Regions from separate parts of the Photorhabdus kleinii genome, predicted to be linked through region 1. Evidence: predicted binding sites of a transcription regulator. Region 1 holds the regulator's gene; each other region holds the start of a gene.
What was found. The regulator CRP, encoded in region 1, controls carbon source genes, mostly activating them, when cyclic AMP is high. The targets are predictions, from matches to a motif close to ATGTGANNNNNNTCACAT.
Positions count from the first base shown of each region.

Region 2: the regulator CRP is predicted to act here: its motif matches at 2,115-2,132, upstream of bhsA (multiple stress resistance protein BhsA).
Region 3: the regulator CRP is predicted to act here: its motif matches at 1,839-1,856, upstream of rbsD (D-ribose pyranase).
Region 4: the regulator CRP is predicted to act here: its motif matches at 874-891, upstream of adhE (bifunctional acetaldehyde-CoA/alcohol dehydrogenase).

Region 1 is NZ_JAJAFY010000066.1:3,302-6,583, reverse strand. It holds gene LG003_RS20925 (aminodeoxychorismate synthase component II) at 167-742, shown strand; gene argD (bifunctional acetylornithine/succinyldiaminopimelate transaminase) at 866-2,077, shown strand; gene crp (cAMP-activated global transcriptional regulator CRP) at 2,127-2,759, opposite strand; gene LG003_RS20910 (OsmC family protein) at 3,079-3,282, shown strand, end outside.
Region 2 is NZ_JAJAFY010000007.1:19,739-23,020, reverse strand. It holds gene LG003_RS06130 (prenyltransferase) at 1-287, opposite strand, end outside; gene LG003_RS06125 (hypothetical protein) at 909-1,205, shown strand; gene LG003_RS06120 (GNAT family N-acetyltransferase) at 1,199-1,702, shown strand; gene LG003_RS06115 (GIY-YIG nuclease family protein) at 1,671-1,985, opposite strand; gene bhsA (multiple stress resistance protein BhsA) at 2,260-2,511, shown strand; gene LG003_RS06105 (YhbP family protein) at 2,635-3,066, shown strand; gene nrdG (anaerobic ribonucleoside-triphosphate reductase-activating protein) at 3,069-3,282, opposite strand, start outside.
Region 3 is NZ_JAJAFY010000024.1:68,835-72,116, reverse strand. It holds gene rbsA (ribose ABC transporter ATP-binding protein RbsA) at 1-1,330, opposite strand, end outside; gene rbsD (D-ribose pyranase) at 1,338-1,757, opposite strand; gene ravA (ATPase RavA) at 2,022-3,282, shown strand, end outside.
Region 4 is NZ_JAJAFY010000001.1:344,902-348,183, forward strand. It holds gene adhE (bifunctional acetaldehyde-CoA/alcohol dehydrogenase) at 1-755, opposite strand, end outside; gene LG003_RS01610 (YchE family NAAT transporter) at 1,167-1,811, shown strand; gene LG003_RS01615 (ABC transporter substrate-binding protein) at 2,366-3,282, shown strand, end outside.

The DNA.
Region 1 (3,282 bases):
AAACAGCCATTGATTTTGTTGTACTATGCTACAAATATTGATGTGCTATGATAGCCGCCCCGTTGTCGCGAGGCCGTTTTATCTGGAGCCAGTTGTGCAGGATAAACAAATTGCAGGAGTGGCAGGGCAACAAATACAGCGATAAAAATGAGTAGGATAGACTCCTATGTTACTAATAATAGATAACTATGATTCTTTTACATATAACTTATATCAATATTTTTGTGAATTGGGTACAGATGTTTTAGTTAAGCGTAATGATGAACTGCAACTTGAAGATATTGAGAGATTGATGCCTACTCATCTGGTGATTTCCCCTGGCTCTTGTACCCCAAATGAAGCAGGAATTTCTCTGGCTGCGATTTCTCATTTTTCGGATAAGTTGCCGATTCTTGGTGTTTGTCTTGGACATCAGGCAATTGGGCAGGCGTTTGGTGCCAGCGTGGTAAAAGCCAGGGAAGTGATGCATGGAAAAACTTCTGCTATTCACCATAATCAGCAAGGTGTGTTCAAAGGGCTTAACCGGCCATTAACCGCGACTCGTTACCATTCATTGGTGATTGCCGCAGAGACATTACCAGCCTCATTTGAAGTCACCGCATGGAGCCAGCATAACGGCAATGTCGATGAAATTATGGGCATTCGTCATCGCACTCTACCGCTGGAAGGGGTGCAGTTCCACCCTGAAAGTATTCTCAGTGAGCAAGGTCACCAGTTGCTGAGCAACTTTCTGAGATATTAACCAGATACCGATAATTTCTTCATTTATCCATCTTTTTCATTTGCCCATCTTTGATTTTTTATGCATATTCAGTGATTATAATTTCACTTTTGAATGGCGTGTATATAGAAAACGGGTGGGAAAATGAAGGAGCATACCGCAGTAGATAGAAACGCATACGATCAAGTTATGTTGCCAATTTATTCACCAGCGCAGTTTATTCCGGTGACAGGGCAAGGTAGTCGTGTATGGGATCAGCAAGGGAAAGAGTATATTGATTTTGCGGGAGGGATTGCTGTTGTAGCTTTGGGCCATTGTCATCCTGCGTTAGTGGATGTTTTGAAGCAGCAGGGGGAGAAACTTTGGCATATCAGTAACATTTTTACCAATGAACCGGCTTTGATTTTGGCGCAGAAACTGATTGATGCGACTTTTGCTGAGCGGGTATTTTTTGCCAACTCAGGAGCAGAAGCGAATGAAGCGGCATTTAAACTGGCTCGCCACTATGCCATTACGCGTCACAGTCCCTATAAAACCAAAATTATCGCATTTCATCAGGGTTTTCATGGTCGCACCTTATTTACTGTCTCCGTGGGTGGTCAGCCAAAATATGCTGATGGTTTTGGGCCAAAACCCGCGGATATTATTCATGTGCCTTTTAATGACTTAGATGCAGTGAAGGCTGTCATAGATGACCATACTTGTGCTGTTGTATTGGAGCCTGTACAGGGAGAAGGGGGAGTCACGCCGGCAGCACCGGCATTTATTCGTGGGTTGCGTGAGCTTTGCGATAAGCATCAGGTGCTGTTGGTGTTTGATGAAGTGCAAAGTGGGATGGGACGTACCGGTAAGCTATTTTCTTATATGTATTATGATGTTACGCCGGACATCATTACCACAGCAAAAGCATTGGGAAATGGCTTCCCTATTAGCGCTATGCTGACGACAGAGAATATTGCTTCAGCGATGACGCCGGGAACTCACGGTACAACTTACGGCGGTAATCCGTTGGCTTGTGCAGTTGCAAATGCTGCTTTTGATATTATTAATACACCAACAGTTCTGGAGGGAGTTGAGAAACGCCATAATTTGATGATGAATTTTCTGAATGATATCAATCAGAAACATTCGATATTTGGTGAAATCCGAGGAAAGGGTTTGCTGATTGGTGCAGAACTCAAAGCACCATATCAAGGAAAAGCCAAAGATATTCTGCAACTGGCGGCTGAAAATGGCTTAATGTTGTTGAGTGCGGGTGGTGATGTATTGCGTTTCACGCCTTCGTTGATTATTAGTGAAGAAGAGATTGCTCAAGGAATGGAGCGGTTAGAGCAGGCAATTAACCAGTTGGTGTAATTAAATATAAGAGAAATCAGCGCAGGATTATGCGCTGATTAATCAGGCGTTAACGTGTACCGTAAACAACAATAGTTTTACCGTGTGCGGAGATCAAGTTTTGATCTTCTAGCATTTTCAGAATGCGACCAACCGTTTCGCGGGAACAGCCAACAATCTGGCCAATTTCCTGACGCGTGATTTTGATTTGCATTCCGTCCGGGTGGGTCATTGCATCTGGTTGTTTCGCCAGATTCAATAAAGTTTGGGCAATCCGGCCGGTAACATCCAGGAAAGCCAGATTACCGACTTTCTCAGAAGTTGTTTGCAAACGGTTTGCCATTTGGGCAGATAAACGCATCAAAATATCCGGGTTTACCTGAATCAGTTGACGGAATTTTTTATAGGAGATTTCAGCTACTTCACAGGCGCTTTTGGCCCGTACCCAGGCTGTACGCTCTTGCCCCTCTTCAAATAATCCAAGTTCACCAATGAAATCCCCCTGATTTAAATAGGAGAGGATCATCTCTTTGCCTTCTTCATCTTTAATCAAAACCGCAACAGAGCCTTTTACGATGTAGTAAAGCGTCTCTGCTTTTTCGCCTTGATGAATAAGCGTACTTTTAGATGGATATTTATGAATATGGCAGTGTGACAAAAACCATTCAAGAGTGGGGTCTGTTTGTGGCTTGCCGAGAACCATTCGTTTCATCCTCTGTTGTTATCGCTGCCTAAATAACACGAGAATCTAAAAGTTTCTCGTCAGGCTGGCTTATAAAGACACTAGCTTAACATTAGTTTGTTGAAAAACCGACAGGTAAGGGTTTTATATAGGTTATCTGAAATTTGAACCCTAGGGTATTGATCTTAACCTATATATACCTGGCCCACTTCTGTTTTTAACACAGGAAAAGGCTTCTGTCTTGTCTTGTATTGTTTCAGCATAATAAACCGCTCATTAGATTGCTAGCTTAATACTGAAAGAGTAGGCTTGGATGCAAAGAACGACTTAAGAGGTATTTATGCAAGCGCGGGTAAAATGGGTTGAAGGATTGTCTCTTTTGGGGGAGTCATCTTCCGGTCATCAGATCATGATGGATGGTAATGCCGGCGATAAGGCACCGAGTCCAATGGAAATGGTATTAATAGCAGCCGGTGGTTGCAGTACGGTTGATGTAGTTTCTATTTTGCAGAAAGGCAGGTATGACATCAGAGATTGTGAAGTA
Region 2 (3,282 bases), on a different contig from region 1:
ATAATACCGCGTTGTAAAATCCGTTGTGGATGATGTTCACAATCCAGTTGGTAATCTTTATGCTCATCGAATATCCGTAATAGTAAAAAATAGGAGAAGGACATCAGGCAACCGAGAAGGATCTCCCATGACAAAACTGGCTTTTCCCCTATTGAATAAAAAGCTACGGAATAGCTGATGATATAAAAGATAAAGAAAAGCGGCGCATTTTGTAGCGGGAAACGCTCATCCATCCATAGCTTTATCCTCTTACCAATGAATTTTGAATAAATATCTTGGCTTTCCATACACCTTTCCTATTTATTGTATAAGGATTAAACTATATACGTTTGTGACAATTCAGCCCAAGGATAATCAATCCAGAAGCAAATCTTAATAAATCCTATGCGTGCTTTTTAGCATTATCTCTCTCAATAATTTAAGAAATACGTATGGACTGATGCCATACATTAAGCCAAAAGTTTGCAATCGGCTATAATCAGTATGTGTAAATTTTAATTTCAGCATGCAACTTATGTTTACATTTTTTTCTATAACTGTATGTTTATGAGATGCTTTTGTTTCCATTTGGATTAAGGAGTCATGGGCTTTAATATCATATTTCAGACAGATATAGATAAGTTCTTCTCCGTTATCGACGACAACTTTGTTCCGTAAATAAATTTTTTGTGGGGGCAAAGTTACTACATATAAAATACCGGAATAAAGTAATAAATGATTAGTAATTGTAATTGAATTAGTGATGGGATGTTTTGATTTAGCGCAGTTTATAGTCAGATATTACCCTAATAGTTAAAAGGTAAAATTTACAGTTAGGTCTGTATTGGATTCTTGATGTAGGATCGGGCGAATGCCGATATATTTTGGCTAGATAGCTACGTTACTTTATCAAGTAAGGAGTCTGAGCTGTGTTAGGAAAAATCCACAATCTTACTCTGCACTGGTTTATTACTGTCCGTGATAGTCATTTAGTTGTCAACCAGTATAAGCAGGAAGAGGTTAGTTTCAGCGACGAAGCCAATTATCTGGTTCTAAGAGTTATTCGTACAGAATTAGGGTTGTGTGTTAAAAATTTGGTAGATACGATAGCGTTGAAGTTCATGCTTGCTGTTCTTTGTGCGGGTTTGTTCCAATTGGCTGAGTGTATAGAAGCGAGTTTGCCGGAGGGCGTGGATCAGCACGATCTTGCGCGATTATCATGTTGATCAGAGTAGAAATTCCTGTAGATGCAGCGGGAATAGATCAGTTATTACGGAAATCTTTTGATACCCCGGCAGAAGCGGAATTGGTCCAACAATTGCGGGAAGATGGATTATTGACGTTAGGGGTGGTTGCTACTGATGACGAAGGCCAGGTAATCGGTTACGTGGCTTTTAGTCCGGTGGATATTAATGGTGAAGATCACCAATGGGTTGGTCTGGCACCGTTAGCGGTTGCTGAAGAATATCGTCGGCAGGGGATTGGTGAAAAGCTGGTGTATGAAGGTTTGGATAGCCTGAATGAATTTGGTTATGGTGTCGTCGTTGTTTTAGGTGATCCACACTACTATCGCCGGTTTGGTTTTACGCTTGCCAGTGAGCATCAGTTGCATTGCCAGTGGCCAACGTGTGAATCTTATTTTCAGCTATATGAATTAGCTGATAGTTCTTTGGCTGACCATAAGGGATTGGTTACTTACTCCCCACACTTTGACCGTTTTTAATTGATGCTAAATATTCTGCTATACAGACGGGCTGGCAAATAACCAGCCTCTCTTTTTGCTGTTTACTTAATTGTTTTACTTGATATTCTAGCTGTGAGGCATTGGAGCGGTCTCCGGCATGACTACTGAAAACTAGCTGTAACGGTCCTTTCCCCCTCAGTGATTTGGCTCCTTTCCCGTTTTTATGTTGTGTAAAACGGCGGTGAATATTTGTTGTTATCCCGGTATAAAGCATTCCTGATTTTGTTTTCAGTAAGTAAAGAACCCATTGATTTTCAGCCATATAATTTTTTTCTGAATTTTCTATTTTTGATATTTATATTTTACTCGAACGTTTTTCTATATCATTTTTCTGAATAATTTAGTTTAAGTTATTACAATATAACAGTTTTATAAAACCTGTTACATATCAATTTGCTATACGTCGCATTATTTGTTCAAAAAAATTGAAACAAAATAGCAATAATTGCTAATTTTTATTCCGGCCTTTAGAGCATACTATGATCCACATCACAGAGAGTAACTCATTCCACTAAAAATTGATCAAGGATCATAATATGAAAAACGTAAAATATATCGCTATTGCTTTAGCTTTAAGTGCTATCTCTTTTGGTAGTATGGCGGCAACAGAAGTTCAAACTTCTTCTTCCCCTAAAATTGGTGTAGTTTCTGTAACGGGGGCTGATACTTTGGAAACCCTAAGTACCGAATTGTCCAAAAAAGCTGACAAAGCAGGCGCATCTTCTTTCCGCATTATCTCTGCCAGCGGTAAGAATCAATTATCAGGTGTTGCTGAGATCTATAACTAATTTATAGTAGAGCATACTGAACCCTGTCCCTGTCAGGAGATATCAGAACACGCCGTAGGATGATGTTTATCCCGGCGTGGTTCTGGGCTTCTAGGCAGATACAATCCTGCTATTGGAGAGAGAGTGAACGTTACTGAAAACTTTCAGATTATCCACAGATACCTCGCAAGACAGCATGTCCTAACGCTTTGTACAGCAACCGGTGATGATATTTGGTGCGCAAATTGTTTCTATGTTTTCAATGCCGATGAAATAGCCTTCTGGTTTATGACTGAACGTCATACTCGCCACGGTGAAATGATACAGGTAAATCCACAGGTTGCAGGTACTATTGCCGGGCAGATTCGTAATATTGCACAGATAAAAGGTATTCAGTTCAAAGGAGAAGTCATTCGTCTTGAGGGTGAAAAAGATAAAGCGGCCAGAGCACGTTATTGCCGCCGTTTTCCTGTGGCAATTGCTGTTAAAACACCTATTTGGCAACTGAATCTCAATGAAATAAAGATGACTGATAATACGCTTGGATTTGGTAAAAAAATCTGCTGGCAGCGATAAAATTATCTTAATCTATGAATAATCTGGTTATAGCTACCACGCCATAGTAAACCGGGTTCATAAAGATCTTGTATAAACTTGCCATCCACTAGCACATTAATATAGCTGGTAATTTCCCGTTGAATTTCGCTAAGTTCTTTTAGCCGATAACCCGTCCAAAGCCAAATATCCTTGTCTGGGCACTCTGCTTTAACCCGTTTTACCAATTTCAGGATT
Region 3 (3,282 bases), on a different contig from region 1:
CTTTCTTGAATTGATTAATTAACTGATAAATTTCTTTTTTTGCACCAACATCTACACCACGCGTAGGTTCATCCAGAATAAGAACTTTTGGTCTAGTCATTAATCCACGGGCAATAGCTACTTTTTGCTGATTACCACCAGAAAGTAAACCTATAGCTTGTCCCATTGAAGGTGTCTTGATACTAAACAATTCAATAAAGTCACTAACTGCATTCTGTTCTTCTTTATGATTAAGACCACCTAACCAGTTACTGAAATAACGTAAGGCAGTAAGAGACATATTATCTTTGATTGACATTCCCAAAACTAAGCCATCACGTTTACGATCTTCTGAAATATAAACAATCCCACAAGCTAACCCATCCTGAGGGTTACGAATTACAATGGGGGTTCCATCCAGTGTGATTCGCCCCTGAGTTTTTGGCAACGCACCATAAATAATTTTCATCAATTCAGTGCGGCCAGCCCCCATTAGCCCTGATATACCCAAAATTTCCCCGCTATAAAGAGAAAAACTGGCGTTTGTCACACCGGAACCAGAAATCTGCTTAACCTCAAGTCGTTTTTTGCCCCGAGGTAAATTCAGGCGAGGATACTGATCTTCCAGTTTTCGCCCAACCATCATTTCAATCAGAGTCTCTTCTTTTAGCTCTTTTACCGACTTTTCACCAATAAATTGTCCATCACGGAATACCGTCACATCATCGCAAATTTCAAAAATTTCTCTCAAACGATGGGAAATATAAACAATACCGCATCCCTGAGATTTTAGTTCATGTATTACGAGAAATAATGATTCAGTTTCTGTATCGGTCAGCGCATCAGTTGGCTCATCCATAATGATAACTTTGGATTTAAAACTCAGTACCTTAGCAATTTCAACCAGTTGTTGATTACCGATAGAAAGTTCAGCGACTAAACGGTGACTGCTGTAACTCAGATTCAATTTTTTTAAAAGACGATCGGCTTCCTGATACATTTTTCCCCAATCAATCGCACCGAATTTATTAACAAATTCGTGCCCCAGGAAAATATTTTCAGCAATGGTCAGTTGGGGAATAAGATTTAATTCCTGATGGATAATCCCGATCCCCGCTTCCTGAGAGGATCTAGGACCAGAAAAAATCACTTCTTTTCCTAGGTAATGAACCGTGCCTGTATCTCTGGTATATATTCCGGTCAACACTTTCATCATCGTGGATTTACCTGCACCATTTTCCCCTACCAGAGCCATCACTTTACCCGGGTAAACACGTAGTGCCGCGCCAGATAATGCTTTGACACCAGGAAAAGATTTACTAATTCCTTTTAGTTCCAGTACAGGTTGCATAATCACCTCAGAAAGTCGCACCAGCACAAAGGATAATATTGGCATAAGGAGAATGCTCTCCTGTGCGAATCACCGCTCGGCTATGCTCTGTTTTCTCTTTCAACATATTATGACTAATATAATCTATGGTAATTGAATTCCCTTGCTGTTTCTCAAGCTCTTTAATTTTAGTCAATATTAATTGATATATCAGAGGATTATGATCAATGATCTCCTCAGCTAAAAATGCAGCTTCAATCTGCATTTCTTGTGTAACAACATTAAGAACGGATATAAAACTGGGAATTCCCTGGGTTAGCGCTAAATCAATCCGCTGGGCTAAAGAAGGAATTGGTAATCCAGCATCACCAATTGTAATCTGGTCAGTATGCCCTAGCTGAGAAATTACGGCTGAAACTTCAGAATTAAGTAATACACCTTTTTTCATTTTTTTATTCCATTAGCGAAACGTTTCGCTATTTAGTAATATATAAAGTAATATTTAAAATGCAACATTAGTGATACAAAAATGTGATCACTATCGAAACGTTTCGATAATAAAAGAAACGAAAAAAAACGTTAACTTATTGAATATTTGACGCTGAATCGATTTTTAAGGTAAATATTGTCTACATCAACAAATAATGATTAAAATCTATGGAGAAGGCTAATTAGGTTTTATCTAATCCAACAGATAATATTGGTATGAATTATGCTATTATTAACAGAAAAAATAGTTTTCTTAAGTCACTATCTGGAAAGTGGTCTGTATGAAAGACAACAGACTATTCGTTTATGTTTGCTAGCTGCATTGTGTGGAGAAAGTGTTTTTCTACTCGGCCCTCCAGGTATCGCAAAAAGTTTGATAGCCCGACGATTGAAATTTGCGTTTCGTGATGCCAGAGCATTTGAATATCTGATGACTCGCTTTTCAACCCCTGAAGAAATTTTCGGCCCTCTTTCTATTCAGGCACTGAAAGAAGAAGGACGTTATCAACGTCTAACCAACGGATATTTACCTGAAACTGAAATTGTCTTCCTTGACGAAATATGGAAAGCCGGTCCGGCAATTCTTAATACCCTACTGACTGCAATTAATGAAAGAAAATTCAGAAATGGGGATACAGAAGAGAAAATTCCAATGCGATTACTTATAACAGCATCCAATGAGCTACCTGAAGCAGATAACGGTCTGGAGGCACTTTATGACAGAATGCTAATTCGTATCTGGCTGGATAAAATTCAAGAAAAAAAGAATTTCAGAGCGTTACTCACTAGCCACAAAAATGAAAATGATAACCCTGTTCCGGCAGACATTCAAATAACAAGTGAAGAATTCCATCAATGGCAAAAAGAGGTTGATAAAATAGTTCTACCAGATAGTTGTTTTGATATTATTTATCATCTACGTCAGCAACTTGATGCAACAGAACATTCACCTTACGTTTCAGATAGGCGCTGGAAGAAAGCCATTCATTTATTACAAGCCAGTGCTTTCTTCAATGGCAGAAAAGAGATATCACCTCTTGATTTAATATTACTGAAAGATTGCCTGTGGCATGATCTTCACTCTTTTAAATTACTACCCCAATACTTGAATACTCTCATGACCGAACAGGCATATCGGCAAAGAATATTATCTCAACAAATTGATTCGCTTTATCACCAATGGACTCAAGCTCGTCAGGATAAAAATGATCAGCAGGCGTTAAAGCTGGAAAAACAAACCAGTCTGTTTGGACGTAAAATACAATACTCGCTACCCGATCATATCAATGAAGAAAAATTGATTCTATTCCTACATACACCTCTTCATCTCCATGATATTAAAGTCAATTTCATTGAATTGGAAAAAAAAGCGTTGATTATCTGGATAAACAAAGGCAGAGAATTATCAGCCCGTCTGAACGGCATTGGTTTTCCACAAAACATAGCAGCCGAAGTTAATTCAGCACATCAGCCAGAGATTTTTG
Region 4 (3,282 bases), on a different contig from region 1:
ACGGATTGCTCTGAAGCGCAGATGACGCCGTTGTCAAAGGTTTTAGACATCAGAATAGATGCAACAGCACGTTTAATATCAGCTGATTCATCAATGACAACCGGGGTGTTACCGGCACCGACGCCGATTGCGGGCTTACCAGAGCTGTACGCCGCTTTTACCATACCTGGGCCACCGGTCGCCAGGATTAGATTGATGTCTTGGTGGTGCATCAATGCAGTGGAAAGTTCAACGGAGGGTTCATCAATCCAGCCAATAATATCTTTTGGCGCACCAGCGGCAACCGCAGCGGATAGAACCAATTCTGCTGCTTTAGTTGTTGCTTTTTTGGCGCGTGGGTGGGGTGAGAGAATAATACCGTTACGGGTTTTTAGGCTGATGAGGGCCTTAAAAATAGCAGTAGATGTTGGGTTGGTGGTTGGCACGATACCGCAGATTAAGCCAATAGGTTCGGCGATAGTGATGGTGCCGAATGTTTTATCCTCAGACAAAATGCCGCAGGTTTTATCATCTTTATAAGCGTTATAGATATATTCGGAAGCAAAGTGGTTTTTGATTACTTTGTCTTCGACAATGCCCATACCGGATTCTGCTACGGCTAATTTTGCTAAAGGGATACGTGCATCTGCCGCTGCAAGGGCCGCTGCGCGGAAGATTTTGTCAACTTGCTCCTGAGAAAAGTTAGCAAATTCACGTTGTGCTTTTTTTACCCTGGCAACGAGTTCGTTCAGTTCAGTAACATGAGTTACAGTCATAAAGAAGTACTCCTGAAAAATATTAAAAATCTTTTAATATCAATGAATAAGTATTTTTTAGACTATTTAACTTGGTGATTTTTTGGTAACTACAGGTTACCATTTGGTATTAAATATATATTGATCTTAATCACATAAATCCCCAAGCTGATTCCTTTCAGCTTGGGTCAGTGATAGTTATTATTGATTGGGTTGTAAATAGCGTTAAGAAGTTGAATTTTTAATCTAATAAAAATATCGGGTTAACAACTTGTTATATAAGATATTTTAAATTAAAAAATGCGTTGTGGTCGATGGAAAAGAGAACTTCGCCAGTATAAGGTGAAGAAAAAATTAAGTTTTCTATGGTTTTTGGGAGAGCAATCATGAGAATGTTTTTAACAACACAGCGTAACTCAATAGAGGTTCTTTGTGGGTGACTTACTGCTGGATCTGCCTGGTTACATTAAGTTTTTTGTTGGGCTGTTTGCACTGGTCAATCCTGTTGGTATTTTGCCGGTTTTTATCAGTATGACTCACTACCAAGCCCAATCGGCTCGTAATAGAACTAACTTTATTGCCAATATTTCTGTTGCCATCATTTTATGGACAGCTTTGCTGTTAGGTGACTCGATACTGCGTATGTTCGGCATTTCCATTGACTCTTTTCGTATTGCTGGTGGGATTTTGGTTGTGACCATCGCGATGTCGATGATTAACGGTAAACTTGGAGAGGACAAACAGAATAAGCAGGAAAAATCAGAAACAGCCGTTAGAGAAAGTGTTGGTGTTGTGCCGCTGGCATTGCCGTTAATGGCAGGTCCCGGTGCAATCAGTTCTTGTATTGTCTGGAGTTCTCGTTATCAGGGATGGCAGAATTTTATTGGTTTGATGATTACCAGCGCGTTGTTTGCGCTTTGCTGCTGGTTATTATTTCGATCTGCACCTTTAGTCGTCAAATATCTTGGGCAAACAGGCATTAACGTTATCACCCGAATTATGGGACTGCTATTGATGTCTTTGGGAATTGAACTGATTGTGACAGGGATCAGAGCGCTATTCCCAGGGTTGCTTTGATATGATTTACGATAAAAGGTGTTAGCTTTCATTCTAGTGAAATTACAAATTATAATATTCTTATCATTTTTATTATAAAGCCTATTTCATAGGCTTTTCTCCTTTCTTTTACCGGTACTTCCTGAATTTTATACAAATAACCCAATATTTTTCTAAATTATTCTTTCCTGTTAGTTCGATGTGTAACTGGTTGCTTCCACCACAGTTTTGTGATGAATGTAGGTTTTTAATTTGCATTGATTGCAATTTGTTAAAATTATGTTTATTTTCATCTTTGGTCTAGCTTTGTTTACTATTTTAGTTAAGTTTTAAGTTAATAATGCTATACATATCAATTTGTTATAATGAATTTTGGGATGTTTTATCAATTAATGTAATAAGTCGTACTAAGTTGCTTGTAAGGATGATTTTTACAATATGAGAGCGATATTTTAACAATAGATATGATAAGTTGCCTTTAATATTTAATCCGTTACTTTGGGCTAAATAATGTGAAGATACCGGCCTTGATGGGATATGTTGAATGAACAGATCCATCAAACTGGAGGTAAAAAATGAAGATCAAACAATTAAAATTACATAAGTTTATTTCCTGTATATTTTTATTATCAGCGTTTCTTGTTACCGCCGTGTCTGCCGTTGAACTTCCAGATGGTGTGAAACTTGCGGATAAACAACAAATTATTATTAATAATGGCACCGAAGTTGCCTCGCTTGATCCACATAAAGTTGAAGGAGTACCAGAAAGCAACATTATTCTTAATCTCCTGGAAGGGTTAGTGAGGACGGGTTCTGAGGGAGAAATTGTGCCAGGCGTTGCGACCCATTGGGAAAATCAGGATTCCCAAGTATGGACGTTTTATCTGCGTGATAATGCTAAATGGAGTGATGGAACGCCTGTCACTGCCCACGATTTTGTCTATAGCTGGCAACGGTTAGCTGACCCAAAAGTGGGTTCACCTTATGCTAGCTATCTTCAATATGCTTATGTTGAAAATATTAGTGATGTTCTGAGAGGTAAAAAATCTCCTGATCAGTTGGGCGTAAAGGCGTTGGATGATCATCGTTTACAGGTGACTCTGACGCATCCTGTGCCTTATTTCGTCAGTATGCTCAGCCATACGGCAATGAAACCGGTGAAAAAGGATGTGGTTGAAAAATGGGGCAATAAATGGACGCTGCCAGAAAATTATGTCGGTAATGGGGCGTATTCGTTGAAAGAGTGGGTGGTCAATGAGCGGATAGTGCTCGAACGCAACCCTAGATATTGGAATAATGCAAAAACAGTTATTGATCAAGCGACTCTCTTACCTCTTCAATCTGAAACCAGTGATATTAACCGCTATCGGAGTGGAGAGATAAATATCACCCACAGCGTCATTCCGCCGACTCTGTATCAGAAAATGAAAAAAGATATCCCCGATCAGGTTCGCGTCAGCCCTTATCTCTGTACGTTTTATTACGAAATCAA